2 regions of the Kitasatospora sp. NPDC056800 genome follow, and region 2 is predicted to be linked to the other one. Evidence: riboswitches for the same ligand, from Rfam matches in the RefSeq annotation. Region 2 holds a riboswitch; the other holds the start of a gene.
What was found. A riboswitch is a leader RNA that binds a small molecule or an ion and turns the genes downstream of it on or off. The one in region 2 is predicted to bind glycine.

Region 1 (14,969 bases), on a different contig from region 2:
TTCCTGATGCTCCCGGCTTTCCGGTTGGTGCGTCGGCCCGCGCGAGAAGTCGGACCGGCCGACTTCTCACGCGCGGGTCCCGGGGCACTCGTGGTGCGGGAAGGCTGCTGGGGCGGTTTTCGGGGGCCGCCGGGGTGAGCTGCGGGATCCGGGCGGCGAGCTGTCGGCCGCAGCCCGGTTTGGAGGCGGCCGCGAGGAGGGCCGTCCAGGCGGGCTGGTCGGTCGTGGGCTTGCCGTCCTGGCTGGAGGGTTGGCCTTCCTGGCGCTTCCGAGGCGCCGGTGGGGCGTTGGTCTGCGCGAGAAGTCGGGCTGGCCGACTTCTCGCGCGAGGGCCTCGGGCTACTCGCGGTGGGGGGAGGCTGCGGAGGATGGTTCTCGGGGTCTGATGGGGAGGGCTATGTGATGCGACGGGGGCGCCGGTCGGCCGGTACGGCGTGAGCTGTCGGCCGCAGCCCGGCTTGGAGGCGGCCGTGAGGAGGGCCGTTCAGGTGGGCTGGTCGGTCGTGGGCTTGCCGTCCTGGCTGGAGGGTTGGCCTTCCTGGTGCTTCCGGGGTGGCGGTAGGAGTGTTGGTCTGCGCGAGAAGTCGGACCGGCCGACTTCTCGCGTGATGACCTCGGGGTACTCGTGGCGCAGGAAGTCTGCGGAGGGCGGTTTTCGCGGTCCGCCGGGGTGAGCTGCGGGATGCGTCGGTCGGCCGGTACGGCGTGAGCTGTCGGCCGCAGCCCGGCTTGGAGGCGGCCGTGAGGAGGGCCGTCCTGGTGGGTTGGTCGGTTGTGGGCTTGCTGCCCTGGCTGGGCGCGGCCTTCCTGGTGCTCCAGGGTCGGCGGTAGGGAGTGCTGGGCTGCGTGAGAAGTCGGACCGGCCGACTTCTCACGCGAGGGCCCTGGGTCGCTCGTGGTGGGGGAGGTTGCGGAGGGTGGTTCTCGAGGTTCGTTGGGGTGAGTTGCGCGATGTGGCGGGGGCTTTGGCCGGGCGCGTTCTCCTGTTGCCGTCCCGGATCGGCTGTGGGGAGGAGGGGGCGGCCCGCAGGGCTGTTGGTGAACTGGCCGATGTCGTCTGCGCGCTGGGGTTCGTTGTCGGCGAGGCGGCGGCTCCCACGGTGCCGTTCCTGCTCGAACTGGTCGGGGTGCCGCATGTGGTCTGCGAGGGCGAGTTGCCGTCGTGGGCTCGCTGTTCTGGCCGGGGGTTGGCCTTCGTGGTGCTTCCGGGGTGGTGGTAGGGAGTGTTGGTCTGCGCGAGAAGTCGGGCTGGCCGACTTCTCGCGCGAGGGCCTCGGGGCACTCGTGGTGGGGGGAGGGAGGGATGCCCCGCCGTTTCTGGAGGCGTGACCGGGGACCGGTGGTCGCGGGGTGGTCCTCAGGTGTCGAAGGTGATGGCGGGCGTCCCGGAGTTCCGGGTGAGGAAGTGCAGCAGCTCGGCGAAGCCGCGCGCGTCGTCGAGGGCCTTGTGGGTGTGCCGCACGCCGCCGAGCCAGTGCGGGGGCAGTGCCGGTGCCGGGAGGTCCGCGGGCGGTCGGCCGGTCAGTGCCGCCGTGTACGAGCGCAGGCACAGGGCCGGGCCGTGGAAGAGGAGATCCTGCTCGTAGGGGCCCTGGTGCAGTCCGAAGGAGGTGAACCGGCGCAGGTAGTAGTCGATCCAGGTTCCGTCGAACGACAGGGGTGCCGCGGCGAACGCCCGCCGGCCGGGCAGGGACCGGACCCACTCGACGTACCTGGTCATGACATCGGTGACGGGCTCCGGGTTCGTCGTCGCGGCCTCCCAGGCGCCCGGCTCGGAGTCGAACCATTCCTTCGTGCGCGGGTTCGGGGCCGATCCGGGAAGCGGTTCGAGGACGGCTTCGAACTCGCCGAAGATCCGGCCGTCCATGGTCGTGGCCACGGACGCGAAGGACCGCATCGAGTTCGGTCCCGGCCACGGGCCGTCCACCTCGATGTCGGTCACCACGTAGGTCCAGTCGCTGAGTTCGGTCATGCGGCCGACGGTACCGCCACGGCCTCCCCCGTCGGTGCGGGTTCACGCGAAGCGGTTGCCTCCGGTGGTCCCGTTTGATGGGCTGGTCGGATGGGACACGCGGGGCAGGAGAGCCGGACGGCGAGGTACGACCGGATCGGCGTCGGGTACCGGCAGGTCCGTCGGCCCGATCCGCGGCTGCACGCGTTGATCGGGTTGGCGCTGCGGGGAGCGCGCACGGTGGTCAACGTCGGTGCGGGGGCTGGATCGTACGAGCCGGAGGACGCCGAGGTCACGGCCGTCGACCCGTCGCAGGTCATGCTCGACCAGCATCCGGGGGAGCGGAAGGTCAAGGCCTCGGCCGAGCAACTGCCCTTCGAGGACGGTGCGTTCGACGCGGCGATGGCCGTCCTGACCGTCCACCACTGGTCGGACCCGCGGCGCGGGCTGGCCGAGCTGCGGCGGGTCGCGCGGCGGCAGGCGGTGTTCACCTGGGACCCGGCGCACCGGCCGCAGCTGTGGCTGCTGGAGGACTACCTGCCGGAGATCAGGGAGTTGGAGGACTCCCGCTTCACGCCGCTGGAGGAGGTGGTGGAGGCCCTGGACGCGCACACCGTGCTGCCCTTCCCCGTCCCCTGGGACTTCACCGATGGCTTCCAGATCGCCCACTGGCGGCGGCCCGAGCACTACCTGGACCCGATGGTCCGGCAGGCCAGTTCGACCTTCGCGCAGCTGCCACCGGAGGTGGTCGAGCCGGCCGTCGAGCGGCTGCGGGCCGACCTCGCCTCGGGGGCGTGGCACCGGCGGTACGCCGACCTGCTCGACCGGGACAGCATGGACTACGGCTACCGCCTGGTCCTCGCCGGCGAGCGGCCGGCCGGGTAGGCGTTGTCGGCGGCTGCCGCCGTACAGGAAGTCGGACCGGCCGACTTCCTGTGCAGCGCGGCTGGTTGACCGAGGGCCGTGAACGGAGCGCAGGACTCGCAGGTGCCGATCCCGGGGTACGAGGACGGCCCCTCGGTGCCGGGCGAAGCCTGCGGGGGCGCGGCGGCTGTCAGGTCGTCGAGGGGGAGCCGACTTCCGGCGGCTAGGGTTGGGGCCATCGATCGATGCGCGGGGGCCAAGTCGATTGCCGCAGAGGGATTCTGGCGTCCCCGTCCGCTGCCGAAGGGGCCGCCGTCATGCCGGATTCCGCCACGCCCAGCCCGCTCGACCTGCTCGTCCGCTACCGGCGGGCGATGCTCGACCTGGACGCGGACGCCCTCGCAGAGCTGTACGCCGAGGATGGGGTGCACGAGTTCCCGTTCCTGTTCCCCGGGATGCCGGAGCGGTACCGGGGGCGGGAGGAGATCCGGGCCGGCTACCGGGCCGCCTGGGGTGCGAGTGCGGCGCGGCCGCGGGAGATCCGGGAGGTGGCCGTCCACCCGGGTGCCGACCCGGAGGTGCTGACCGTCGAGCAGCAGGTGGTCGGGACGCTCGCCACCACCGGGGAGCCGTTCACCGTGCCTGGCCTGCTGGTGATGCGCGCCCGGGACGGCCTGCTGGTGCACGTGCGGGACTACATGGACGGCCTGGGCGTGGCCCGCGCGATGGGCCGGCTGGGTGCCGTCGCCGCGCGGCTGGGGGCCGGGGCGGCCGGCAAGTAAGAGGCGGCGGAGTGGGAAGTCGGACTGGCCGACTTCCCACTCCGTGAGCGGCCCGGTCAGAGGGCGAAGTGGGCGGCGATGCCGTCGAGGACGCAGTCGAGGCCGGTTTCGAACTGCCAGTCGGGGTCGTCCTTGCGGGTGGCCGCGTGGAGGTAGCGCTGGTAGTTGGGGTAGCGGCCGGTGCCCATCAGCCAGGTCATCCGGGGGGCGAGGCCGGCCCGGGTCTGGTCGCCGTCGGACCAGCCGCGCTCGCGGCGCAGGGTGTTCAGGGTGACCTCGGTGGCGACCGAGCCGTGGACGTAGCCGGTGACGGTGCGGAACACCGCCATGGTGGTGTCGGCGTCCAGGCCGTGCTCGGCCAGGGCGGCGAACGCGTGCTCGGGGACGGCGAGTTGGTTCGGGCTGAGGGAGAACGGGGTGGCCGCCCGGACGGTCCACGGGTGGGCCAGGTGCATGGCCCGCAGGTGGAGGGCGAGGGCGCGCATGGTCTCCCGCCAGTCCTCGGCGGGGGCGGCGTCCAGGGGGAGTCGGCCGTAGACGAAGTCGACCATCAGCTCGATGAGTTCGTCCTTGCCGGAGACGTACCGGTAGGCGGCCATCGGGGCGACGCCGAGTTTGGCGGCGAGCCGGCGCATGGTGACGGCGTCCAGGCCCTCGGCGTCGGCGACGGCGACGGCGGCCTCGGCGATCCGCTGCGGGGTCAGGGTGGTGCGCGGGGCGGGGGCCGGGCGGTCCAGGCGTTCCCAGAGTGACGCCGGGGGCCTGTCGTCGCCGGCGGGGGTGTCCCCGGTGGGGGCCTGCTGAGCGGGCATGGGGGCGGGCTCCTTCCGACTGGGGGTCGGTCCCACCGTAGCACCCTCCTGTGTACGGCGTATCGGCAGTGGACGCCGTACACGTCGATGTGTACGTTGTATTCGAGACGGATACGCCGTACACATCAGCCATCCCGGAGGGGGACTCCCATGTCCACGGAGCAGAAGTCCAACGAGCAGGCGTCCAACGAGCAGAACCTGAAGGTCGCCGTCCTCGTCGGCAGCACCCGCGACGGCCGTTTCGGCCCGGTGGTCGCCGACTGGCTGCTCGGCCACCTCGAAGCGCGCGGCGACCTGACCGCCGACCGGATCGACCTGGTGGAGACCCCGCTGCCCGTCACCTTCCCGTCCTTCGGCGGCGAACTCTCGCCGGACGACGCCGCGCTGCTGGCCGCCGTGTCGCCCCGGCTGGAGGCGGCCGACGCCTTCGTGATCGTCACGCCCGAGTACAACCACAGCTTCCCGGCCCCGCTGAAGAACGCCATCGACTGGCACAACCGGCAGTGGCACGGCAAGCCGGTCGGCTTCGTCTCGTACGGCGGCCTGTCCGGCGGCCTGCGGGCGGTCGAGCAGCTGCGGGTGGTGATGGCCGAGCTGAACGCCGCCACGATCCGCAACACGGTCAGTTTCCACGGCGCCTCGCAGTGCTTCGACGCCGAGGGCAGGGCGATCGACCCGGCCGCCGACACCGCCGCCAAGACCATGCTCGACCAGCTCACCTGGTGGGCGCAGGCGCTGCGGGACGCCCGCCGGGCCCGCCCGTTCGCGGCCTGAGCCGGGGAAGGGGGCGGACGGCATGGCCACGGAACAGAGCGGGGGCCAAAACAAGGAGCAGGCCGACGAGCGGCCCAAGCCGCCGCTGCTCGGCGTCGTCGGACTGATGCTCGGCATCTTCCTCTCGGCCCTCGACGGCCAGATCATCGGCACCGCGCTGCCGACCATCGTCGGCGACCTCGGCGGGCTGGAGCACCTCTCCTGGGCGGTCACCGCCTACCTGCTGACCTCCGCCGCCGCCACCCCGCTCTGGGGCCGGCTCGGCGACCTGTACGGGCGCAAGGGCGCCTACCAGTGGGCGGTGGTGGTGTTCCTGGCCGGCTCGGTGCTGGCCGGACTCGCCCAGGACATGGGGCAGTTGATCGCCTTCCGGGGCCTCCAGGGGATCGGCGCGGGCGGGCTGATGGTCGGCGCGCTCTCGGTGATCGGGGTGCTCGTCCCCGCCTCCGACCGGGCGCGGGTGCAGTCGGTGGTCGGCGTGCTGATGCCGATCGCCTTCGTCGGCGGACCGCTGCTCGGCGGCTTCCTCACCGAACGGCTGAGCTGGCGCTGGGCCTTCTACGTCAACCTGCCGGTCGGGCTGGTCGCGCTGCTCGCGGTCGGCGTCGGGGTACGGCTGCGGACGGAGCGGGTGCGCGCCCCGTTCGACTGGGCCGGGGTCGCCCTGCTGACCACCGGCATCCTCGCGCTCACCCTGGTGAGCAGCTGGGGCGGCACCGCCTACTCCTGGACCTCCCCGGTGCTCCTCGGCACGGCGCTCGTCGCGGTGGTCGCGCTGGGCTGGTTCGCCCGGACCGAACTGCGCGCCCCCGGGCCGCTGATCCCGCCCGCGCTGTTCCGCGACCGCAACTTCACGGTGGCGCAGATGCTCGGCTTCCTCACCGGCGCGGTGATGATCGCCCTGGTCGGCTACCTGCCGCTCTACCTGCAGCTGGCCCGGGGCGCCTCGCCCACCGCCGGCGGGCTGCTCCTGCTGCCGCTGATGCTCGGCATGATGGGCACCCAGCTGGTGACGGCGCGGCTGATGGGCCGGCCCGGCGGCGAGCGGCGCTACCCGCTGCTGGGCGGCGCGGTCACCCTGGCCGGCGGCGCGCTGCTGCTGCTCCTGCGCACCGACACCCCGATCGCCGTGGCCTCGGCCCTCACGGCCGTCGCCGGGATCGGCCTCGGCCTGGTGATGCAGAGCACCCTGCTGACCTCGATGGGGGCGGTCCGGCCGCAGGACATGGGCGCGGCGATGGGCGTGGTCACGCTGCTGCGGAGCATCGGCGGCTCGCTCGGCATGGCGGCGCTCGGCGCGGTCTACACGGCGCGGCTCACCGACTCCCTCACGGAGCGCCTCGGGGCCGCCGAGGCCGGCCGGCTCACCGGCGGCGGGCTGACCCCGGCCTCCCTCGACGGCCTCCCGGCCGAGGTTCGCGACGCCGTCGGGGCGGCGGTCACCGGCGGCCTGCACGGCACGGTCGTGGGCGGGGTGCTGCTGGCGGCCGCGGCGACGGCCCTCGCCTGCCTGGTGCGCCCGCAGCAGGGAGCGGCCAGGGAGATCAAGCCGCCGAAGCCCGAGCCCGAGCCGACGAAGCCAGACCCGGAGCCGGAGCCGGCCGACACCCCCGCGAAGGCGGCCACGGCCGGGTGATCCGGAGCACGCGCAGGCCCCCGGGCGGAACGGGGGACCGCCCGGGGGCCTGCGGAAAAGCCGGTCAGCTCAGCACTCGATGACGTTGACGGCGAGCCCGCCGCGCGAGGTCTCCTTGTACTTGATCTTCATGTCGGCCCCGGTCTCCTTCATCGTCTTGATCGCCTTGTCCAGCGAGACGTGGTGCCGTCCGTCGCCGCGCAGCGCCATCCGGGCCGCGGTGACGGCCTTGACGGAGGCCATGCCGTTGCGCTCGATGCAGGGGATCTGGACCAGGCCGCCGACCGGGTCGCAGGTGAGGCCGAGGTTGTGCTCGATGCCGATCTCGGCGGCGTTCTCGACCTGCTCGGGGGTGCCGCCGAGGACCTCGGCGAGGCCGCCCGCGGCCATCGAGCAGGCGGAGCCGACCTCGCCCTGGCAGCCGACCTCGGCGCCGGAGATGGAGGCGTTCTCCTTGAAGAGCATGCCGATGGCGCCGGCGGCGAGCAGGAAGCGGACGATGCCGTCGTCGTCGGCGCCCGGGATGAAGTTCAGGTAGTAGTGCAGGACGGCCGGGATGATCCCGGCGGCGCCGTTGGTCGGCGCGGTGACGACCCGGCGGCCGGAGGCGTTCTCCTCGTTCACGGCCATCGCGTAGAGGGTCACCCACTCCATCGCGTTGGCCGGCCCGATGCCCTCGGCGCGCAGCGCGCGGGCACCCGAGGCGGCCCGGCGGCGGACCTTCAGCCCGCCCGGCAGGATGCCCTCGCGGGACATGCCGGCCCGCACGCACTCCTGCATCACGGACCAGATCTCCAGCAGACCGGTCCGGATCTCCTCCTCGCTGCGCCAGGCCTTCTCGTTCTCCAGCATCAGGCCGGAGATCGACAGCCCGGTCTCCCGGCTGAGCCGCAGCAGCTCGTCGCCGGTGCGGAAGGGGTACTTCAGCACGGTGTCGTCGGGCTTGACCCGGTCCGCGCCGATCGCGTCCTCGTCCACCACGAAGCCGCCGCCGACCGAGTAGTAGGTCTTCTCCAGCAGGGTCGAGCCGTCCGCCGCGTACGCCCACAGGGTCATCCCGTTGGCGTGGTACGGCAGCGAGCGGCGGCGGTGCAGGACCAGCTGGGTGTCGGGGTCGAAGTCGATCGGGTGCTCGCCGAGCAGGTTGATCCGCTTCTCGGCGAGGATCCGCTCGACGTCCTTGTCGGCCTGGTCGACGTCGACGGTGCGGGGCGAGGCGTTCTCCAGGCCGAGCAGGACGGCCTTCGGGGTGCCGTGGCCGTGGCCGGTGGCGCCGAGCGAGCCGTACAGCTCGGCCCGTACGCCCGTCACCCGGTCCAGCAGGTCCTCGGTGCGCAGTCGGCGGGCGAACATCCGGGCGGCGCGCATCGGGCCCACGGTGTGGGAGCTCGACGGGCCGATGCCGATGGAGAAGAGGTCGAAGACGCTGATGGCCACGGGGGACGTCCTTGTCTGGTCTCGTGGAAGGACTTGCGGGCAGGGAGGGGCCGACACGGGACGGGGCACCGCGCGCACTTCCAGTGTGCGCGGTGCCCCGGGGTGCCTGGTACGCCGGAGGGGTGAGGCCGGTCACCCCGCCCGAACGATCACCGGAGTGATCAGAGGTTCGGGTAGAGCGGGTACTTCGCGGCCAGGGCGGAGACCCGGGCCTTCAGCGCGTCGGCGACGGTCTCGTCGAAGGCGGGCTTGAGCGCCTCGGCGATGATGTCGGCGACCTCGCGGAAGTCCTCGGCCTGGAAGCCGCGGGTGGCCAGGGCCGGGGTGCCGATGCGCAGGCCCGAGGTGACCATCGGCGGGCGCGGGTCGTTCGGGATGGCGTTGCGGTTGACGGTGATGCCGACCTCGTGCAGCCGGTCCTCGGCCTGCTGGCCGTCGAGCTGGCTGTTGCGCAGGTCGACCAGGACCAGGTGGACGTCGGTGCCGCCGGAGAGCACGCTGGCGCCGGCCTCGGCCACGTCGGCCTGGAGCAGGCGCTCGGCGAGGATGCGGGCGCCGTCCAGGGTGCGCTGCTGGCGCTCCTTGAACTCCTCGGAGGCCGCGACCTTGAAGGCGACCGCCTTGCCGGCGATCACGTGCTCCAGCGGGCCGCCCTGCTGGCCGGGGAAGACCGCGGAGTTGATCTTCTTGGCGAACTCGGCCTTGGACAGGATGACGCCGCCGCGCGGGCCGCCCAGGGTCTTGTGGGTCGTGGTGGTGACCACGTCCGCGTAGGGCACCGGGTTCGGGTGCAGCCCGGCGGCCACCAGGCCGGCGAAGTGCGCCATGTCCACCATGAGCAGCGCGCCGACCTCGTCGGCGATCCGGCGGAACGCGGCGAAGTCGAGCTGGCGCGGGTAGGCGGACCAGCCGGCGATGATCAGCTTCGGCTGGTGCTCCTTGGCGAGGCGCTCGACCTCGGCCATGTCGACCTGGCCGGTCTTCTCGTCCACGTGGTACGCGGCCACGTTGTAGAGCTTGCCGGAGAAGTTGATCTTCATGCCGTGGGTCAGGTGACCGCCGTGGGCCAGGCTCAGGCCCAGGATGGTGTCGCCCGGCTGGATCAGCGCGAACATCGCGGCGGCGTTGGCCTGCGCGCCGGAGTGCGGCTGGACGTTGGCGTGCTCGGCCCCGAACAGGGCCTTGATGCGGTCGATCGCGATCTGCTCGACCACGTCGACGTGCTCGCAGCCACCGTAGTAGCGGCGGCCGGGGTAGCCCTCCGCGTACTTGTTGGTGAGCACCGAGCCCTGGGCCTCCATGACCGCCACCGGGGCGAAGTTCTCGGAGGCGATCATCTCCAGGGTGGTCTGCTGGCGGTGCAGCTCGGCGTCGACCGCGGCGGCGATCTCCGGGTCGAGGGCGTGCAGGGACTGGTTGAGAACAGTCATGGTGTGGTCTTCCCGGGAGGAGGAGGGAAAGGGGCCAGGGCGGGACGGACCGCGGTGCGGCGGCCCGTCCCGTCGGGGGCTCAGCCCTGGGGGTTGGTGAGCGCGTCGTACTCGTCGGCGCTGAGCAGCTCGTCGGTGGCCTCGACGCGCACCTTGAACAGCCAGCCGCCCTCGAAGGGGTCGCTGTTGACGAGGGCGTTGTTGTCCAGGACGTCCGGGTTGACCTCGGTGACCTCGCCGGTCACCGGGGAGAACAGGTCGCTGACCGACTTGGTGGACTCCAGCTCGCCACAGGTCTCGCCGGCGGTCACGGTCTCGCCGACCTCGGGCAGCTGCACGTAGACGATGTCACCGAGCGCGTCCGCGGCGTGCTTGGTGATACCGATCGTGGAGACACCGTCCACGGCGGCCGTCAGCCACTCGTGCTCCTTGGTGTACTGAAGGTGCTGGGGGTTGCTCATGGCGTCATTCTCCAGGATGGGAAGCGGGTACGACGAAGCGGGCCGCCGCGCGGACGGCTGCGACGTGCGCGTATGGGAAAACGGGGGGCGTGCGAGGGGTCAGCGGGCGCGCTTGTAGAACGGCAGCGCCACGACCCTGACGGGCTCGTGCTTGCCGCGCACGTCCACCGCGACGGTGGTGCCGGGGGCGGCGTGGGCGGCGTCGACGTAGGCCATCGCGATCGGCTGCCCCAGGGTCGGGGACGGCGCGCCGGAGGTGATCCGGCCGATCGGCTCGCCCTCGGTGGAGACCACGGTGTACTCGGCGCGCGGCACCCGCTTGCCGTCGGAGACCAGGCCGACCAGCACCTTCGGCGGGTTGGTCTCGGCCGCGGCGGCGGCCGCCTCCAGGGCCTTGCGGCCGACGAAGGCGCCCTCGTTGGTGGTCTTGTCGAAGCGGACGACCCGGCCCAGGCCGGCGTCGAACGGGGTCAGGTCGGTGGACAGCTCGTGCCCGTACAGCGGCATGCCGGCCTCCAGGCGCAGCGTGTCGCGGCAGGACAGGCCGCAGGGGACCAGGCCGCGGTCCGCGCCGGCGGCGGTCAGCGCCTGCCAGACCGGCTCGGCGTCGGCCGGGTGGCAGAAGATCTCGAAGCCGTCCTCGCCGGTGTAGCCGGTGCGGGCGAGCAGCACCTCGCGGTCGGCCACGAAGGCCGGGAGGATCGCGTAGTACTTCAGGCCGGGCAGGTCGGCGTCGGTGGTGTCGGCCAGGATGCCGGTGGCCTCCGGGCCCTGGACGGCGATCAGCGCGTAGGTGTCGCGGTCGTCGGTGACGACGGCGTCGAAGCCCTTGGCGCGGGCGATCAGCTCGTCGAGGACCAGCTGGGCGTTGGAGGCGTTGGCGACGACCAGGAAGGCGTCCTCGCGCAGGCGGTAGACGATCAGGTCGTCCAGGATGCCGCCGTCCTCGGCGCAGATCATGGTGTAGCGGGCGCGCAGCTCGCCCAGCGCGGAGACGAAGCCGACCAGGGCGTGGTCCAGCATCTCGCCGGCCTGCGGGCCGGTGACGGTGATCTCGCCCATGTGCGAGAGGTCGAACAGGCCGGCCTTGGTGCGGACGGCGAGGTGCTCCTCGCGCTCGCTGCCGTAGCGCAGCGGCATGTCCCAGCCGGCGAAGTCGGTCATGGTCGCGCCGAGGGCGCGGTGCAGCGCGTCGAGCGCGGTCAGGCGGAGGGACGACATGGCCAGGAACTCCTCGGTCGGGGCACTCAGGGGTGCACGCACCGGACCGGACCCGCTGGGGGCCGACCCTGCGCGCGGGCATGCGGCGGCGTGGGTCTCCCCATCTGTCGTCGAACCTGAGAGCTTCACCGCCCCGCCGCCCGCAGCCGTTTCCAGCTTGGGGGACAGCATGACGGCTTGCACCGTGGGTGGGCGCACGACAGGGCCGGGCGCCGCTTTCCAGATGTGCCTAACCCGTGCGGTAGGGGTGCCTGAGAGATTCCGGGGAGGACTTGCTCCTTCGGCGCCGGCTGTGCCTGAGCGGCACTCCGGGCTCTCCCGCGCGGGTTCGAGCGGCCGGTATGGAGTTGTGGGGGCCCGCGGCGCATGCCGTCGGACGGGCACATCATGGCACGTCCCGGACGACGAGGGGAGGGGGGACCCGGTCACACCGCGCGGGACCCGAACACGAGTCCTGACCACACCCCCCGCACGCCTCTAGACTGCTGCGCGTCGGTGCGGCAGTGGGCGGCCGACGGCAGAGGGCGGAATCGGCGGCGCATGGGGTACCCGGTGGAGCAGCAGCAGGGGTGGGGCGGACCGGAGGAGGCGCCGGCGGGCGGCTCCTGGCCGGCCAACGAACTGGAGCAGGTGCTGACCGCGGCCCTGGGCGACCCGGGCGCGACCCCACGGGTGTTCGAGGTGCTGGCGCGCAGCCAGGTGTGGGTGCCGCTGCCGGCCGGGGCCGACCCGCAGGGCCAGGCGCTCGACCTGCCGACCATCGAGCTGGGCGGCGACCCGTACGTGCCGGTGTTCTCCTCGCAGGAGGTGTTCCTCCAGCAGGCGCCGGGGATGGCCTTCGCGATCGCGCCGGTGTGGGAGTTCGCCCGCGGGCTGCCGCTGGGCCTCGGCATCGCGGTGAACCCGGACGCGCCGGTGGGCCTCCCGGTGCCGCCGCAGGGGGTCGCCGAGCTGCGCCGCGGCCCGCGCGAGGACCGCTGGGAACAGGCCGAGGGCGCCGCGGAGCCGACCGGCGGCCGGGTGGCGCTGCGCGAGCCGGTGCCGGGCGAGGACCCGGAGCACTTCCTGGCCGCCTGCCGGAGCGAACTGTCGGCGCTGCCCGGTGTGTTGACCGCCCGCAGGGCGCTGGCCAGCATCGAGGGCGAACCGACCGTGATGTTCGTGGGCGTCCAGTTGGACCCGGCGGCCCCGGCCGACCCGGCCGCGGTGAACGAGGCACTCGGGCGAGCGCTGGGAACCGCGCCGCTGCCCGGGGGCGTCCACCTCGTACTGCTCGACCTCGCCGACGACCCGGTGGTCGAGTGGCTGCTCACCCGGGTACTGCCTTTCCACACGCGGGCGTGAGCGGGTCCGGATCAGAGGCACGTCGCCGTGGCGGTGGCCGGTGCCGCGCCATAGGGTGCGTGCAGACGGCCGACGGGTCGGCGGGTTGAGGGAAAGAGGCGCGGCGAGGTGGGCGCATGAGTGCGGGAACGGGAGCGGGCGGTGTGCCGGGGCCCTGGGGCCAGGCACCGGCCGGGCGCCCGGGAGCTGATCCCGGCGCGTTGGAGCGCGCCCTGCGCGACGTCGCGCCGGAGCGCTACGACGCGTACGAGCGGCTGCTGCACGCGCTGGCGGACGGCCGGGTCTGGATGCTGCTGTGGCACGGCACGCCGGGCAGCCCGGACGCGCAGTACGGGAACATGGAGATCAGCGGCCACGGCTACGCGCCGGCCGTCACCTCGCCCGAGCAGCTGACCGCCTCCGGCTGGGCGCGGGCCCACGAGGTCGTCTCCGGCCGGGAGATCGCGGCCTCGCTGTACCGCACCCGCTGGGGCCTGTGGCTCAACCCGCACGCCCCCGGCGGCGGCGTCGGCGTGCCCTGGGCGGACCTCCGGCGGGTCGCCGCGGGCCTGGACCGGCTGCCGGCCGGGCCGTTGAAGCTCAGCGAGCCGCAGTTGAACGCCCAGCCGTTCTTCGCGCTGCTGGAGCGGCAGGCCGCCGAGGTGCGCGCGGTCCGGGCGCTGCGCCGGGCCTGGGTGCAGCCCGCGGTGGGGGAGCCGTACCTGGCCATCGGCCTTGACCTCTACGAGAGTTCGCCGCCGGCGGTGGAGGCGGTGCGGGCGCTGATGCAGCGCGCGATCGCGGTGGCCCCGGAGGGGCTCGCGGTGTCCACGGTGGCGATGTCGGACGAGTACGACCCGGTGGCGCTGTGGATGCGCGCCAACGCGCGGCCGTTCTTCGACCGGGAGGCGGGCCGCCCGCCGACCGGCCCGTACCCGCCGGTGCCCCCGCCGCCGTACCCCGGGCAGTCGATGCCGGGCTACGCGTACGGCACCCAGCCGCCGGCGCAGGGCTGGCAGCAGCAGCCGCAGCGGCCGTGGCCCGGCTACCCCGGGCGCTGAATCCCAAAACCCATTCTCCGAAGCCGACTTGATTGTCCGTCAAGTCGGCTTCGATGCTTTCCGGACGAATTTCCGGATGTGCGGCCCGGTCATCTTGACATGGCAGTTACAGCCATGTGAAGAGGTATATGCCGAAGATCGGGGAGGTGCATGCACGCAGATCACAGTTGGGCATCTGTCGGTTGTCAGGGCTGGCGCAAGCCAGTTCGGATGGCAGAGAGTTCTGCGCAACGCACCGCGCGTGCTGGAACCCCACAAAGGTGAGCGCGCACGCCGACAAGCCCGTCCACGCGACGCCCATCCCGCGTGGTGGCAGTGCCTGTGCACGACGCACTGCCGTCAACACCCGCTCCTCCTAAGCACCTCCGCACGTCCGCAGCCGCACCGCCGAAGACGGCGACCGGCACCCGTGGGCCGGCCACCGTCGGCGAGGGGACCAACTGACCATGACATCCGTGACCACCGCCGGGAACGAGCCGGAGGCAGCAGCCGCCGCCGGACCGGCCAAGAAGATCGAGGGCCGCTCCCTCGGCCAGATCGCCTGGACCCGCTTCAAGCGGGACAAGGCCGCCGTCGCCGGCGGCGTCGTGGTGATCCTGCTGATCATGCTCGCCGTGCTGGCCAAGCCGATCGAGTCGATGTTCGGGCTCGACCCGGACGCCCTCCACCAGGACCTGCTGGACGCCGACCTCGGCGGTCTGCCGTTCGGCGACTGGGGCGGCATGAGCCTCGAACACCCGCTCGGCATCGACCCGCTGCAGGGCCGTGACCTGCTCACCCGCGTCATCGAGGGCTCCTGGGTCTCCCTGCTGGTCGCCTTCGGCGCGACCCTGCTGTCCAACACCATCGGCACCGTGCTCGGCATCATGGCCGGCTACTACGGCGGCTGGGTGGACACCGTGATCAGCCGGGTGATGGACGTCTTCCTGGCCTTCCCGCTGCTGCTCTTCGCCATCGCGATCTCGACCTCGCTCCAGGGCGGAGCCTTCGGCCTGCACGGCCTGCCGCTGCACATGCTGGTGCTGATCTTCGTGATCGGCTTCTTCAACTGGCCCTACATGGGCCGGATCGTGCGCGGCCAGACGCTCTCGCTGCGCGAGCGGGAGTTCGTCCACGCGGCCCGCAGCCTCGGCGCCCGCGGCCCGTTCATCCTGTTCAAGGAGCTGCTGCCCAACCTGGTCGGTCCGATCCTGGTCTACTCGACCCTGCTGATCCCG
Region 2 (16,135 bases):
CCGCCTTCGCCGTGCTCGGCACCGGCGGCACCACGACAGAGGTCGGCTACGTCACCGCCGCCCGGCTGGTGCCCACCGTCCTGCTGATGGTGGTCGGCGGCACCCTCGCCGACCGGCTGCCGCGCCACCTGATCATGGTCGCCGCCAACGTGTTCAGCGGGGTCTCCCAGGCCGTCCTGGCCGCCCTGGTGCTGACCGGTGACGTCCGGCTCTGGCAGATGCTGGCGCTCTCCGCGGCCGGCGGGGCCGGCTACGCCCTCTACTCCCCCGCCTCCGGCGGCATGATCATGCAGGCCGTCCCCCAGGAGCACGCCGCCCGCGCCTTCGCGGTCTTCCGGATGGGCCTCAACGCCTCCCAGATCGGCGGCGCCGCCCTCGGCGGGGCGCTCACCGCCCTCGTCGGCCCGGGCTGGGTGCTCGCCCTGGACGCCCTGTGCTTCCTGGTCGCCGCCGCCCTCCGCTTCTTCCTGGAGCCGGAGAAGGCCCCCGCGTCCTCCGGCAGCAGCATGCTGCGCGACCTGCGCGAGGGCTGGCGGGAGTTCGCCTCCCGCCGCTGGCTCTGGGTGATCGTGCTCCAGTTCTCGGTGCTGGTCGCCTGCATCAACGCGGTGGAGTCGGTGTACGGGCCGACCGCCGCCAAGGAGCGGCTCGGCGGGGCGGGCGCCTGGGGCCTGGCGATGGCCGCCTACGGCGTCGGCCTGGTGGCCACCGGCGTGCTGATGACGCGCTGGCGGCCGCGCCGGATCCTGCTGGTCGGCAACTGGGGGGTCTTCCTGTTCGGCGTGCCCGCCCTGGCCCTCGCCGCCGAGGTGCCGCTGCCGCTGCTGGTCGTCGCGATGTTCCTGTCCGGCGTCGGCGTCACCGTCTTCGGCGTCAACTGGATGGTCGCGCTCCAGCAGGAGATACCCGAGGAGATGTTCTCCCGGGTCACCGCGTACGACGAGCTCGGCTCCTACTCGCTGGCCCCGGTCGGCACCGCGCTGGCCGGCCCCGCCGCCGTGGCGCTCGGCCTGTCGGGCGCGCTCTGGGCGTGCGCCGCCGCCTGTCTGGTGCTCAGCGCGGTCGTCCTGCTGGACCCGCAGGTGCGCCGGCTGAGCCGTCGGGGCACGACGGACGCACCGGTGCCCGTCAGCGAGCCCGCGCCCGCTCCGTGAGCCCCCTGTGCGCCCCGCGTGCGCCCGCCCGTGGGCAACCGCAGGTGCGCGGGTGACGTCCGAAGTGTCAGGAAAAACCACCGTCTCCGAGGGGCCACCGGTGCCGAAGCCACTGCTGTTCCTGGACGTCGACGGCGTCCTCAACCCGGTCCGCCCCCACCCGGACGCCGGGTTCGACACCCACACCCTGTTCGGCTACACCGTCCTGCTGTCCGCCCGGCACGGCACCTGGCTGCGCGAGCTCTCCGGAACGTACGACCTGGTCTGGGCGACGACGTGGGAGGAGAACGCGAACACCCACATCGCCCCGGCGATCGGCCTGGACCCGCTCCCGGTGGTCACCTTCACCGGCTACGTCCCGCAGCCCGGCGACCCGCGCGTCCCGCTGATGGAGCTGTTCTCCGCCGCCAAGTGGGCCCCGCTGCTGCGCTACGCCGCCGGCCGGCCGTTCGCCTGGGTGGACGACGTCATCCCGCCGCGGCTGGTCCGCCGCTCCCAGTTGCGCCGGGACCGCCTGCTGCTGCCCGTCGACCCCGGCGAGGGCCTGGAACGCCGGCACGTCGACCGGCTGCTCGCCCGTCCGCCGCGCGGCCGGGCGCGGTCGCTCAAGGGGTCGGCAGCCAGCTGACGTGCCCGGCCAGCAGCGCGTACCCGACAAAGGCCACCGTGTCGATCAGCGCGTGCGCCACCACCAGCGGCATCACCCGCCCCCAGCGCCGGTACAGCAGGCAGAACACCACGCCCATCACCATGTTGCCGACCAGCCCGCCGACCCCCTGGTAGAGGTGGTACGAGCCGCGCAGCACCGAACTCGCGGCCACCGCCGCCGGCCAGGACCACCCGACCTGCCCCACCCGGCGCAGCAGGTAGCCGAGGACGACGACCTCCTCCAGGATCGCGTTCTGCCAGGCCGACAGCAGCAGCACCGGCACCCGCCACCACACGTCCGGCAGCCCGGACGGCGCCACCGTCAGGTTGTACCCGGCCGCCTGCGAGGCCAGGTAGAGCGCCAGCCCCGACCCGCCGATCGCGGCCGCGACGGCGGCGCCCCGCCCCAGGTCGCGCAGCTTCTGCCCGAGGTCGAAGCCCAGCACCCGCAGCGCGACGCCCTCGCGCACCAGCAGGTACCCGACCAGCACCACCGGCATCAGCCCGCGCCCGATGTAGTACAGCTGCCACACCAGGTCCAGCCAGGGCCGCCCGGGCGCCCGCGAGCCGTTCAGCGTGGCGACCTGCTGGCCGAGCTTGAGCGGTTCGGTGAGCGAGCCGGTGAAGCTGATCAGCGCGCTGATCCCGCTGGCCCCGAGCGAGAGGCCGAGGACGATCAGCAGCTCCGCGCCGAACAGCCGACGGGTGGGCTTCGCGGTCTCCGGCGCGGTCGGGACGGTGGTCACGGGGGCTCCAGCGGACGGGCGGTCGCTCCGGCCGTCGGCCGACCGCCGGAGCGATCATCCTGACACAGCCGCCGGACCGCCCCGACGGGGAGGGCTCAGCCCACCGGCCAGGTGTGCACCGGCTCGCCGCCGCGCATGAGTTCGGCGTAGCGCCTGGTCATCGCCGCGAGCGCGGCCGGCCGGTCCATCCCGTACTGCTCGCGCAGCCGGTGGAAGGTCGCGGTCTGCCAGGACGCGCCGTTGGTGCGGCGCAGGCAGCGCTGCTCGATGATGCCCAGGTAGCGGTCCCGGTCGGCGGGCTCCACGCCCCACTCGTCCAGCCCCTGGTAGGCCATCGGCAGCAGCTCGTTGAGCACCAGGTCGACCGCGGACACGGTCTGCAGCCCGCCGCCGCGCCCGGCCCGCCCCGAGCGCGGCCACTGGAACACCGCGTCGATGCCGTACCGGGCGCCCTGCTGGAAGTTCTCGTCCGCCCGCTCGAACGGCAGCCGGGTCCAGATCGGCCGGGGCTGCTCGGCCAGCACCCGCACCAGGCCGTAGTAGAAGGCGGCGTTGGCGAGCGTGTCGGCGACCGTCGGCCCGGCCGGCAGCGCCCGGTTCTCCACCCTCAGGTGCGCCACCCCGCCCGCGATGTCGTACACCGGGCGGTTCCAGCGGTAGATGGTGCCGTTGTGCAGCCGCATCTCGGCGAGCCTGGGCGCGCCGCCGGAGGCCAGCACCTTCATCGGGTCCTCGTCGTCGCAGATCGGCAGCAGCGCGGGGAAGTACCGCAGGTTCTCCTCGAACAGGTCGTACGCCGAGTCCACCCAGCGCTCGCCGAACCAGGTGATCGGGCGCACGCCCTGGGCCTTGAGCTCCGCCGTACGGGTGTCACAGGCCTGTTGGAAGAGCACCGGACGGGTCTCCCGCCACAGCTCCCGCCCGAACAGGAAGGGCGAGTTGGCGCCGAGCGCGAGCTGCGGCCCGCAGATCGCCTGGGCCGCGTTCCACACCGAGGAGAACCGCTGCGGGGTCACCTGGAGGTGCAGTTGGAGCGAGGTGGCGGCGGCCTCGGCCACCATGGTGATCGACTCCAGCTGGAGGTGCTCGACGCCCTCGATGTCCAGCGCGATGTCCTCCCCGCGGGCGGCCAGGATCTGGTCGCTGAGCAGGCTGTACCGCTGGTTGTGGCTCATCGCGTCCAGCCCGGTGTGGGCGTGCTCCAGGGTCGGCAGGATGCCCACCATGACGATCCGGGCGCCCGCCTCGGCCGCCTGCCGGTCGGCGTAGCGCAGCCCGGTGTCGATCTCCTCGCGCAGCTCCTCGAACACGTGCCCGCAGAGCCGGTGCGGCGTGATGTTGACCTCGATGTTGAAGCGGCCCAGTTCGGTCTGGAAGTCGCTGGAGCCGATCGCGCTCAGCACCTGCGCGTTGTTCATGGCCGGCAAGCCCTGCTCGTCGGCCAGGTTGAGCTCGATCTCCAGGCCCATCACCGCCCGCGGCCGGTCGAAGCGGTCCTCCCGGATCATCCGTCCGAGCACGTCCAGACACGTGTGGAGCTTGCGCCGGTAGAGCTGCCGGTCCGCCAGTTCCGCCCGAGTCGCCACGACCTTCTCGCCCACGGTCCCCTCCTCCAGAGCCACCCCGTCGAGCACCCGGTCGACCGACCGTGCAAGCATGATGCCCACCGCGAAGATCGATACCCGAACGTGCGTACTGGCTTGCAATGCAAGGCATCTGACGGAAAATCAGACGAACTGTGGACTTGCCCGACACCACAGCCTGTGATAAACAGATCACCCTGCGCACCTGTTCGAATTCGCACAGCGCTCCGGCCGGTCCGCCTCGCCCCGAAAGCCCTCGTCGAGGCGGCGACCGCGCCGGCACCGCGATCCTGCACAACCGGACACGGCCCGGCCCCGTCACCGACGACGCGTCGCCCCGCCACGCCGGTATGCCGCACTCGCACGCCGATCTCGCTTGGAGAGGCGGACCCCGCCATGACTCTGCAAACCCCCCAGCCCCCGCCGAGCGCCCTGCGCGCCGTCCTGGGCGCGCTCGACTCGGAGACCGCGCTGCGCCAGCCCGCCGCCGCAGCACTGCGCCATCCGACCGGCCCACTGCTCCCCGCCCACCCGCTCGCGGTGCACGTCCTGAACGGCCCGCGCCCGGAGCTGCCGGCCGCCCGCCGCACCGGCTGGCGCTTCCTGATCAAGGACGGCGCCGAGGTGGCCGCCGCCGCCGAGGTGGTGCAGAGCGCCGAGGGCCACAGCTTCTCCCACTTCACCGCCGGCCCCTACCTCGACTCGACGGTCCGGGCCCTGCGCGAGGCCTGGCAGCTCGCCCAGGGCTCCCGGACCCGCCGGCAGCCCCGGCTGCTGACCTTCCCCGGCCAGTACGCCACGGCGCTCTGGCTGCACAACCCCGACGCCGACCCGGACGGCGACCTCCTGATCCCCCTGGCCCCGGCCCCGCTCGGCGTCGCCGCGCACCGCGCCCGGCCGGCCGCCGAACTGCTGCCGCTGCTCGCCCGCGCCCCGCTCGCCGGGCCGCTGCTGCTCGGTACCTCCTGACCCGCCGACGCCCCACGGGCCGCCGGGCCCACCCGCCCGGCGGCCCTCGACCGCGCCCGCGCCCAAACCCTCACCCGAACGGTGACCACCCGTCCGGGCCATTCGGCATGGCCCCAATGGGCCATGTCCCGACTGACCCACCGGTGCGCCTTTTCCCGTCGGCCCCACCTGAACGGGTGATCTCTACCCGGGAGTTGTGGCGCATGTCACGAAATCCCTGCGCGCGGCTCCCGGGATGCCGACACTGGGAACCAGCGTGGAAGGACCCCCTGTCCTACCCACTTGGGCGCCGGCCCACACTTGGCCGGCGCGCGGACAGGATCCGACCACCGCGGCGGCCCCGGACGGCACCACCTCCGGCGACCGCACCACGGGGAGGATCGCAGAGCGAAGCGAGGGTACGCATGTGCCAGCACCGTCCTGAGTGCCCGACGGCCGAGTCCGAGGACCGCGAGGCGGCCGTATCGGTGGCCCGTCACCCGGAGCAGGGCTGGAGCCTGCTCTGCAACGGCGTCGTCCTGTTCGAGGACACCGGCGAACTGCTGCCCGACGGCCGGGTGATCGCCCCGCGCCGCCCCGTCGCCCACGCGGCCTGACCACCCGGTCCGACCGTACGGCGGGGGCAGCCGCCGACCAGCGCAGACGGGCAGGGCCCCGGCGGAGAACTCCGCCGGGGCCCTGCCGTCCGACCCGGACCTCCTGGGCCCGGTCGGGTCAGACGCCGTACTCGTCCAGCGGCGGGCAGGAGCAGACCAGGTTGCGGTCGCCGTACGCGCCGTCGATCCGGCTCACCGGCGGCCAGTACTTGTCCGCCGGGTTCACGCCCGCCGGGAAGACCGCCTCCTGCCGCGAGTAGCCGTGCGCCCAGTCGCCGGCCAGCGTGGCGGCGGTGTGCGGGGCGTTGCGCAGCGGGTTGTCGTCGGCCGCCCACTCGCCCGAGCCGACCTTGTCGACCTCGGCCCGGATGGTGATCATCGCGTCGCAGAAGCGGTCGATCTCGTGCAGGTCCTCGGACTCGGTCGGCTCGATCATCAGCGTGCCGGCCACCGGGAAGGACATCGTCGGCGCGTGGAAGCCGTAGTCGATCAGGCGCTTGGCGATGTCGTCCACCGTCACGCCCGTCTCCTTGGTCAGCGGGCGCAGGTCGATGATGCACTCGTGCGCGACCAGCCCGCCCGGACCGGTGTAGAGCACCGGGAAGTGCGGCGCCAGGCGCTTGGCGATGTAGTTGGCGTTCAGCACCGCGACCTGGGTCGCGTGCTTGAGGCCCTCGCCACCCATCAGCCGGACGTACGCCCAGGAGATCGGCAGGATGGCCGCCGAGCCCCACGGCGCGGCCGAGATCGGGCCCACGCCGGTGGCCGGGCCGGCCTCCGGCTGCAGCGGGTGGTTCGGCAGGTACGGCGCCAGGTGGGCGCGCACCGCGACCGGGCCGACGCCCGGGCCGCCACCGCCGTGCGGGATGCAGAAGGTCTTGTGCAGGTTCAGGTGCGAGACGTCCGCGCCGAACTTGCCCGGCTTGGCCAGGCCGACCAGGGCGTTCAGGTTGGCGCCGTCCACGTACACCTGGCCGCCGGCCTCGTGCACCAGGGCGCAGATGTCGGTGATCTGGGTCTCGTACACGCCGTGGGTGGACGGGTAGGTGACCATCAGCACGGCGAGGTTGTCGCGGTGCTGCTCGATCTTCGCCTTCAGGTCCTCGACGTCCACGTCGCCGTCGACCAGGGTCTTCACCACGACCACGCGCATGCCGGCCATCACCGCGGAGGCCGCGTTGGTGCCGTGCGCCGAGGACGGGATCAGGCAGACGTCGCGCTGGGTGTCGCCGTTGGCGTGGTGGTAGGCGCGCACGGCCAGCAGACCGGCCAGCTCGCCCTGCGAGCCCGCGTTCGGCTGGATCGACACGGCGTCGTAGCCGGTCACCTCGACCAGCTGCTGCTCCAGCTGGCGGATCAGGGTCAGGAAGCCCTGGGCCTGGTCGATCGGCGCGAAGGGGTGCAGCTGGCCGAACTCCGGCCAGGTCACCGCCTCCATCTCGGTGGTCGCGTTGAGCTTCATGGTGCAGGAGCCCAGCGGGATCATGCCGCGGTCCAGCGCGTAGTCCCGGTCCGACAGGCGGCGCAGGTAGCGCAGCATGGCGGTCTCCGAGCGGTGGCTGTGGAAGACCGGGTGGGTCAGGTACTCGTCCTCGCGCAGCAGCGCGGCGGGCAGCGCGTCGGCGGCCTCGGCGACCTCGACGGCGGGGACGCCGAACGCGGCCCAGACGCCGGCCAGGTGCTCGCGGGTGGTGGTCTCGTCGGTGGAGACGGAGATCCGGTCCGCGCCGTCCTGGTGGACGTTGATGCCGTTGGCGCGGGCGGCGGCGGCGATCTCGGCGGCGCGGCCCGGGACGACGGCGGTGACGGTGTCGAAGAACTCGCCGTGCAGCAGCTCGACGCCGCCGGCCCGCAGGCCCTCGGCGAGGGCGGCGGCGTAGCGGTGGGTGCGGCGGGCGATGTCGGCCAGGCCGTCGGGGCCGTGGTAGACGGCGTACATCGAGGCCATCACGGCGAGCAGCACCTGGGCGGTGCAGATGTTGCTGGTGGCCTTCTCGCGGCGGATGTGCTGCTCGCGGGTCTGCAGCGCCAGGCGGTAGGCGCGGTTGCCGTCGACGTCGACGGAGACGCCGACCAGGCGGCCGGGCAGCGAGCGGGCGAACTCGGCGCGCACCGACAGGTAGCCGGCGTGCGGGCCGCCGAAGCCCATCGGCACGCCGAAGCGCTGCGAGGTGCCGCAGGCGATGTCGGCGCCCAGCGAACCCGGGGACTTGAGCAGGGTCAGCGCGAGCAGGTCGGCGGCGACGGCGACGATCGCGCCCAGGCCGTGCGCCTGCTCGATCACCGCGGTGAGGTCGCGGACCACACCGGTGGCGCCCGGGTACTGGAGCAGCACGCCGAAGACGCCGCGCTCGACGATCTCGGCCGGGATGCCCTCGGACAGGTCGGCGACGACGACCTCGACACCGGTCGGCACGGCACGGGTGTTGATCACCGCGACGGTCTGCGGCAGGGTCTCGGCGTCGACCAGGAAGACGCCGCCCTTGACCTTGGTGACGCGGCGGGCCAGCGCCATCGCCTCGGCGGCCGCGGTGCCCTCGTCCAGCAGCGAGGAGCCGGAGGTCGGCAGGCCGGTCAGGTCGGAGACCAGGGTCTGGAAGTTGAGCAGCGCCTCCAGGCGGCCCTGCGAGATCTCCGGCTGGTACGGGGTGTAGGCGGTGTACCAGGCCGGGTTCTCCATGACGTTGCGCAGGATCACCGGCGGGGTGAAGGTGCCGTAGTAGCCCAGGCCGATCATCGGCTGGAGCACCTGGTTGCGGCCGGCCAGCTCGCGCAGCTCGGCGAGGACCTGGGCCTCGGTCCGGCCCGCGGGCAGGTCCAGGGCGGTGATGGAGCGGATCGCCTCGGGCACCGCGGTGGCGGCGAGCTCGTCCAGCGAGCCGTAGCCGACGGACGCCAGCATCTTCTCCTGCGCGGCGGCGTCGGGGCCGATGTGGCGGTTCTCGAAGGGGCTGGCCAGCTCAAGCTCGGTGAGGGTCGAGGCGCCGGTGGGGCGTCCCGCGTTCGGCTGGGCGTTCATGGTGGTCGAGGCCTCCTGGTCACGGACCGGCGGGGGTACGCACGCCGGTCGGCCTCGCCGCTGCGGACAGCGGACGAACCTGGGCGGGCGGACCCGACAGGCCTCCCCCTCTGTCATCGGGACCTGAGAGCTTCACCCGCACGGGGCGCTGTGGGCGCTCCGTCGGCTTGCACCGTCGGTGAGGGTGGTGATCGCCGGCTTCCGCGCCGACGCTCCTGCCCTGCTTTCCAGAGTGACCTACCCCACACGGTACGGATGCCTGAGAGATTCCGGGGAGGAGTTGCTCCTTCGGCGCTCCGACCAGCGGCTTTCGCAGTCGGAGACTCTCCCGAGCGGGCTCTGCGGTCGTCGCCCAGGGTACCAGCGGGAGGCCCCCCGATCACGGGTGCGTCAGGTCGTTCGGGGTCTACGCGCGTCCCCCGGACAGTCCAGCGCACAGCCCGTCCGGCGCACCCCGCTCGCGTCCGTCCGATTCATGGCTTTTGGTGTGAAGTGGCGGACGGAACGGGTGCTCCGGCCGCCTTCCTGCGGGAGTTCCGCAAGCTCAGCGCACGGGAGGAAAGAGTGCAGACCGACATCGACCCCCGGGACCTCATCGGTCACAAGGCCGTCGACCGCAACGGAGACAAGATCGGCACGGTCGACGAGGTCTACCTGGACGACGCCACCGGCCGGCCCGAGTGGGCCGCGGTCCGGACCGGCATCTTCGGCCGGGACGCCTTCGTCCCGCTGACCACGAGCGAGTTCGCCGGCGACGAGCTCCGGGTGCCGTACGACAAGTCGCTGGTGAAGGAGTCGCCGGACTTCGGCGTCGGCCAGCACCTGTCCCCCGCCCAGGAGCTCCAGCTGTACCGCTACTACGGGCTCGACACCCCGATGGACGGCCGCCCGAGCCACGAGAACGGGAGCCGGCCCAAGCAGGCCGACCTCGACTTCGGCACCACGGCGGCGGCCGCCGCCGCCACGACGACCGCGGCGGCCCCGGCGAAGTCGCTCACCTTCCACACCCCCGAGCGCTCCCCCGAGCCCGTTCCCGAGCCCGCCCCGGCCAGAGCCCCCGTCGCCACCGCCCCGCCCACCGCCGCCGTCACCGCCGCGGTCGCCGACAGCACCAGAACCGCCCCGGAGGCCGACATGCGGATGCTCAGCACCCCCGAGGCCACCACCGCCACCCCGGCGGCCGCGCCCGTCGCACCCACCGTGGAGCCGAGGCCGCAGTCGCAGCCCGCCCCCGCGCCTACGCCCGCCCCGGCGGCGACCGTCGGCGCCGCGCACGCCGACGGCGCCCCGTCCGCCCCCAGCGGCCCGGTCGAGATCACCTGCCGCGAGGAGCGGCTGGAGGTCACCACCGAGTGGCACACCCTCGGCACCGCGAAGCTGCGCAAGTACGTGACGACCGAACAGGTCGAGCGCCGCATCCCCGTGGTCCACGAGCGCGTCCGGGTCGAGCGGATGCCGGTCAGCGACGCCGAGCGCGCCACGCTCAGCGAGAAGGACATCGCCGAGGCCGTCGAGGAGGTCACCCTCCGCGAGGAGCGCGCGGTGGTCCGCAAGTACCTCGCGCCCGTCGAGCGGGTCCGCCTGGTCGTCGAGCGCTACACGACGGAGGAGGTGGTCCGGGAGGAGCTCCGCCGCGAGCACGTCGAGGTCCACGACACCACCGCCACCCAGAACACCTCCCCGGCTGGCTCGACGCCACCCCCCGCCTCACCCCCCGCCACCGACTCACCCCGCCCGGCCGCACTGCGCCCGCTCGTCTGACACCACCCGCGAAGAGGGGCCCCGGACACCGTCCGGGGCCCCTCTCGCACACCCACCGCAGGCACCCTCCCCACACCTGCCACCCCCCACCACGGCCCTTGTCACGTACCCGACCGTTCACCTTTGCCAAAACTTAACCACTCGATATTTGACACTCTGAAGTATCTCCCTGCATGGTTACTTCAGTTCATTCACTATGTACGGGAGGAAGCAACCGTGAGTGAGGCACCACAGCCCACCACCGCGGCCGAGAAGCAGAGCAGCGCCCGGGTCCTGCCGGCCCTCATCCTGGCGATGCTGTCGTTCAGCGTGGTGCAGACCGCGGTCGTCCCGATCCTGCCCTCGCTGGCCAAGGAACTGCACGTCTCCGCGTCCAGCGTCACCTGGCTGATGACCGCCAACCTGCTCTCCGCAGCCGTGCTGACTCCCCTCCTGGGCCGCTTCGGCGACCTCCGGGGCCGCAAGCCGATGCTGCTGATCTCGCTGGCCGGCCTGGTCGCCGGTTCGGCGCTGGCGGTCAGCACCCACTCCTTCACCTGGCTGGTCGTCGCCCGTGTCCTCCAGGGCGCCGGCGGTGGCGTCCTGCCGCTGGCGATCAGCATCGTCCGTGACGAGCTGCCCAAGCAGAAGGTGACCGGCGGCGTCGCCGCCATCAGCGCCTCGATGGGCGTCGGCTCCGGCCTCGGCCTGGTCGCGACCGGTCTCCTGCTGGAGCACTGGAACTACAAGTCGATCTTCTGGATGGGCCTGGTCTTCGGCCTGATCGCGATCGCCCTGGTCGCCTTCCGCGTCCCGACCGACCCGGTGACCGACAAGGAGGGCGGCGCCGACCCGCTGGGTGCCCTCACCCTGGCCGGCTGGCTCTCCGCGCTGCTGGTCGCGGTCAGCCAGGGCAACCACTGGGGCTGGACCTCCAACAAGACGCTCGGCCTGTTCGCCGTCGCCGCCGTGGTCGCCCTGATCTGGGGGATCATCGAGACCAAGGTCGCGCACCCGCTGGTGGACATGAAGATGATGGCCCGTCCGGCCGTCGCCTTCACCAACGTGGCCGGCCTGCTCATCGGCTTCGGCATGTACGGCTCCTTCATGGTCATCAGCAACTTCGCCCAGACCCCGGAGAAGCTGACCCACTACGGCTTCACCGCCAGCGTGCTGCACGCCGGCCTCCTGCTGCTGCCGTCCGCGATCGGCTCGATGGTCGCCGCCCCGGTCGGCGCCCTGCTGATCGCCCGTCGCGGCCCGCGCCTGCCGCTGGTCCTCGGTGGCGTCCTCGGCGCCATCGCGATGGCCTACCTGGCCGTGCGCCACGGGCACGAGGGCGACATCTACACCGCCTCGGCGATCTTCGGTCTCGGCGTGGGCCTCGCCTTCGCCGCGATGCCGGCCTACATCAACGGCGCCGTCCCGGTCGAGCAGAGCGGTATCGCCAACGGCATGAACTCCGTGCTGCGCACGGTCGGTGGCGCGATCGGCACCGCCGTCATGGCCGCCATCCTGACCGGCGACACCATGAAGCTGCCGCCGCAGATCCCGCTGTCGCTGCCCACCCTGGACGCCTACAAGCACGCGTTCTGGACCGCGGCCGTGGTCTGCGTCGTCGCCGGCGTCGTCCCGTTCCTGATCCGCGGCACCAAGTCGGCCGCCACCGCGACGGTCGTCGGCGGCTCGGCCCAGCAGGACTCCAGCCCCGAGCTGGTCAAGACCGACGCCTGACGAGGCGTCCGGCCCCCGCGCTCAGGGACAGGGCGCGGGGCCCGGTCCCCGTACATCGTGAGGGCATCACGAACGCACGGGGTCCGGCACGGTGATCGGCCCCACCCGGTACTCCCCCACCGGGTGGGGCCGCTTCGCGTTTCAGGCTCCTTCCCCCGGCCCGCCGTTCCCCTCCGACACACCGTCCGGCCCCTCGTCCGGCCCCTCGTCCCGGCGCAGCGGCAGCGGCCGGGACGGTTCGAGCGCCGGGTCGTCCACCGCGAAGGTCCGTACCCGCCCCGGCCCGTCCCACGGCGTCTCGAACCGTACGGTGACCCTCCCGACGCCGCTGCCCTGCACCCAGCCCGGACCGAACTCCTCGTGCCGGACGTCCTGTCCGGGCACCCACCGCCGCACCACGACGGCCTCCGGCTCCGCCTCGGCCTCCTCGGCCTCGGCCGCCGCCTCCGCGTGCTCCGCGGCCTCCTCCCGCAGCGCCTGGGCGAACAGGTCCTCCTGGGTGTAGTCGGCGAGTTGGGCGACGCCCACGCCGAGCAGCCGGACCCCGCCGGTGATCTCCACCTGCTCGGCCAGCCGGCGCGCGGTCGCGGTGATCACCGCCTCGTCGTCGGTGGGCCCGCCGAGCGTCTCCGAGCGGGTCAGCGTCGAGAAGTCGAACCGCCGGACCTTGAGCACCACCGTCCGCCCCGAGCGCCCGGCCGCCCGCAGCCGCCGTACGCACCGGCCGGCCAGGGCCTCCACCTCGCGCAGCACCCGTTCCCGGTCGGCCAGGTCCACCTCGTAGGTGTCCTCCACCGACACGGACTTGGCGTCCTGGTCGGCGATCACCGGCCGCTCGTCCAGCCCTATGGACATCTGGAAGATCCCGGCGCCGTGAGCCCGCCCGACCAGCTGCACCAGCTCCGCCTCCCCCGCCTCCGCGAGGTCGGCCACCGTGCTCAGCCCGGCCCGGCGCAGCACCTGTTCGGTGGCCGGCCCGATCCCGGGCAGCGCCCGCACCGGCATCGGGCCGAGCACGGCCCGCTCCTGCCCGGGCTCGATCATGACCAGTCCGTCCGGCTTGGCCTGCTCGGAGGCGATCTTGGCCATCAGCTTGGACCCGGCCGCCCCGACCGAGCCGGTCAGCCCGGTCGACCGCTGGATGTCCGCCCGCAGGTCCTCCGCGAGCGCGAGGACCAGCCGTTCGCCGGTCTCGTGGTCCGCCTCCAGCAGTGCCGGTCCGTACGGGCCTGCCTCCAGGTCCACGAAGGCCTCGTCCAGGCTGAGCGGCTGCACCAGCGGGGACAGCTGCCGCAGCAGCCCCATCACGATCTCGCTGTTCTGCCGGTAGGCCTCGAACCGCCCCGCCAGGAAGGCCGCGTTGGGGCAGAGCCGGCGCGCCTGCGCCATCGGCATCGCCGAGTGCACCCCGAACCTGCGCGCCTCGTACGAGGCCGTGGAGACCACCCCGCGTCCGCCGAGCCCGCCGACGACCACCGGCTTGCCGCGCAGGCTGGGCTTGGCCGCCTGCTCCACCGCCGCGAAGAAGGCGTCCATGTCGAGGTGGATGATGCTCGGCAGAGATCGCACCCGCCGATCATCGCGTACGGGTCCGACAGTGCGTACGAACCGGGCCGGAGGCCCCGCTCCCGGCCCCCGTCGCTACTGCTTCGCGGCCTCCGCCAGCGCCTTCGGAATGCCGTCCTCCCGGGGTCCGAGGAACACCGGGTCCGGCCGCAGCCAGGCGTTGGCCGCCGCCTTGCCCGCCCCGGCGACCTCCCGCAGCCCGCCGTACAGCCAGGTCGCGTCGTGCAGTTCCGGCACCCCGACCGCGTACGAGCGGATCCCCGCCGCCTCGCACAGCGCCAGCGCCCGGCGGACGTGGAAGTCCTGGCTGACCAGCACCGCGTGGTCCACCCCGAAGATCCGGCGCGCCCGGGTGCAGGAGTCCCAGGTGTCGAAGCCCGCGTAGTCCCGCACCACCCGGTCCTCGGGAACGCCGTTCCGGGTCAGGTAGTCGTACATCGCGTCGGGCTCGGAGTACTCGACCCGCCCGTTGTCCCCGGTCACCAGGATCGCCTGCACCTTCCCCTCCCGGTACAGGTCCACCGCCGCGACCAGCCGGTGCTCCAGGTACGGGGAGGGCTTGCCCTGGTACAGGCCGGCCCCGAAGACCACCGCGACCGGCGCGGCGGGCGCGCTCTCCACGGTGCCCACCCGGTCCCCCGCGGCGAACCACACCCAGGCGCTCGGCGCCAGCGCCAGCGAGCAGAGCACCGTTCCGACCTGGAACACCCTGCGCTGCGTCCGCCGCTGCCGCAGCCGGGCCCCCAGCAGTCCGGCCCTGCGCCGCAGCAGCCCCGATATACCGGTACCGACTCCCACGTGCCCTCCCTCGATCACGTCAACCGGGGAACACGACGGGGCCGCGGGTCCGAACGGTTCCCCGTCCGGGCCCGCGGCCCCGTCGAACGCCTGCTCAGACCGCCCGGTTGCGCCGCTGGGCCAGCTCGTCGGCCGGGTCGTGCCCGACCATCGTCTCGCCGGTGTCGGTGCGCTCGGCGTGCAGCCGCCCGAGGGTGAGCTCCAGCTCCTGCCAGACCGCTCCGACCGCGATGCCGAAGACCCCCTGACCGCCCTTCAGCAGGTCGACCACCTGCTGTGGCGTGGTGCACTCGTACACCGTCGCGCCGTCGCACATCAGCGTCATCCCCGCCAGGTCGGCCTGGTCGGCGGCCTGGAGGTGGGCGACCGCCACCCGGATGTTCTGCAGCGAGACACCCGCGTCGAGCAGCCGCTTCACGATCTTCAGCAGCAGGATGTCGCGGAAGCTGTAGAGCCGCTGGCTGGTCGACGGGTACGCGGTGCGGACGCTGGGCTCCAGCAGTCCGGTGCGGGCCCAGTAGTCCAGCTGACGGTAGGTGATGCCGGCCGCCGCACAGGCCGTCGGGCCCCGGAAGCCGAGTAGGTCGGACGTCGGGGCCAGCCGTTCGATGGCCGGCTGGCCCGCCTGTACGGCCGGGAACCTGCCGACCCGGGGGAAATCCGTGACGGTGCGAGCGGTGCGCGGCATGTGCACGGCGCACCGGCCTCCCACGGCCGCGTCATCGCCGGTGCTGCTCATGCCTGCCTCCGTCCACTTGTGCTGCGGGCAACCCGACTGCGGGCATCGGCCACCCGGACAGCCACTCCTGACGGTAGGCAGTCCCCTATGACCCGTCAACGATCGCCACGCCGGGCCAGACAAACCACATCACTCAGGAGAGTGGTTTTTCGTGCCCCTAGTGTGGGTAGATGGACGGATTTTGGCAAAACGATGGGCCGAAAGGCCGCACGGTCGGGCCCCGCTACTGCGGGCCGCTGCCGCCGAAGTCCTCGGGCGACACCTGGTCGAGGAACTCGCGGAACTTCTCGACCTCGTCCTCCTGCTCGTCCGGGATCGCGATGCCCGCCTCGGCGAGCACCTCCTCGCTCCCGTAGATCGGCGTGCCGGTGCGCAGCGCCAGCGCTATGGCGTCGGACGGCCGCGCGCTCACCTCGACCCCGCCGGCGAACACCAGCTCGGCGTAGAACACGCCCTCCCGCAGGTCGGTGATCCGGACCTCGGTGAGCTGCTGGCCGAGCGCCTCCAGGACGTCCTTGAAGAGGTCGTGCGTCAGCGGCCGCACCGGCGTCATGCCCTGCTGGGCGAAGGCGATCGCGGTCGCCTCGCCGGGGCCGATCCAGATCGGCAGATAGCGATCTCCCCCGACCTCCCGCAGCAGCACGATCGGCTGGTTGGAAGGCATCTCCACTCGGACACCCACGACGTCGAGCTCATTCACACAGGCAACCCTATGGCTCCGCTCCCGGATATGAAAGCGCAGGGCCGACGCCGCTGGTCAGCGCGGTGCGGCCAGGGCGCGCCGCGGGCGGCACGCGCTATCCGCGCGTCCGCATCCCGGCCTGGACCATGGCCGCGTGCAGC

Region 1: it holds a riboswitch for glycine, as region 2 does, so the genes downstream of both, gcvT (glycine cleavage system aminomethyltransferase GcvT) here and gcvP (aminomethyl-transferring glycine dehydrogenase) in region 2, are expected to answer to the same signal.

The regions. Positions count from the first base shown of each region.
Region 1 covers NZ_JBHUAL010000201.1:2,131-17,099, reverse strand. Annotated here, with positions in the region: gene ACFRQN_RS32705 (hypothetical protein) at 918-1,220, shown strand; gene ACFRQN_RS32700 (hypothetical protein) at 1,358-1,972, opposite strand; gene ACFRQN_RS32695 (class I SAM-dependent methyltransferase) at 2,063-2,836, shown strand; gene ACFRQN_RS32690 (nuclear transport factor 2 family protein) at 3,133-3,597, shown strand; gene ACFRQN_RS32685 (TetR/AcrR family transcriptional regulator) at 3,654-4,409, opposite strand; gene ACFRQN_RS32680 (NADPH-dependent FMN reductase) at 4,560-5,183, shown strand; gene ACFRQN_RS32675 (MDR family MFS transporter) at 5,206-6,819, shown strand; gene ACFRQN_RS32670 (L-serine ammonia-lyase) at 6,889-8,256, opposite strand; gene glyA (serine hydroxymethyltransferase) at 8,418-9,686, opposite strand; gene gcvH (glycine cleavage system protein GcvH) at 9,767-10,147, opposite strand; gene gcvT (glycine cleavage system aminomethyltransferase GcvT) at 10,247-11,368, opposite strand; glycine riboswitch at 11,598-11,699, opposite strand; gene ACFRQN_RS32650 (enhanced serine sensitivity protein SseB C-terminal domain-containing protein) at 11,909-12,712, shown strand; gene ACFRQN_RS32645 (enhanced serine sensitivity protein SseB C-terminal domain-containing protein) at 12,829-13,752, shown strand; gene ACFRQN_RS32640 (ABC transporter permease) at 14,199-14,969, shown strand, end outside.
Region 2 covers NZ_JBHUAL010000128.1:3,639-19,773, forward strand. Annotated here, with positions in the region: gene ACFRQN_RS25395 (MFS transporter) at 1-1,154, shown strand, start outside; gene ACFRQN_RS25400 (HAD domain-containing protein) at 1,255-1,782, shown strand; gene ACFRQN_RS25405 (CPBP family intramembrane glutamic endopeptidase) at 1,760-2,548, opposite strand; gene ACFRQN_RS25410 (glutamate--cysteine ligase) at 2,644-4,149, opposite strand; gene ACFRQN_RS25415 (hypothetical protein) at 4,528-5,100, shown strand; gene ACFRQN_RS25420 (DUF5999 family protein) at 5,505-5,696, shown strand; gene gcvP (aminomethyl-transferring glycine dehydrogenase) at 5,815-8,715, opposite strand; glycine riboswitch at 8,953-9,056, opposite strand; gene ACFRQN_RS25430 (PRC and DUF2382 domain-containing protein) at 9,208-10,476, shown strand; gene ACFRQN_RS25435 (MFS transporter) at 10,693-12,189, shown strand; gene ACFRQN_RS25440 (DNA polymerase IV) at 12,331-13,758, opposite strand; gene ACFRQN_RS25445 (vancomycin high temperature exclusion protein) at 13,831-14,523, opposite strand; gene ACFRQN_RS25450 (MerR family transcriptional regulator) at 14,648-15,292, opposite strand; gene ACFRQN_RS25455 (bifunctional nuclease family protein) at 15,516-15,992, opposite strand; gene ACFRQN_RS25460 (MerR family transcriptional regulator) at 16,090-16,135, opposite strand, start outside.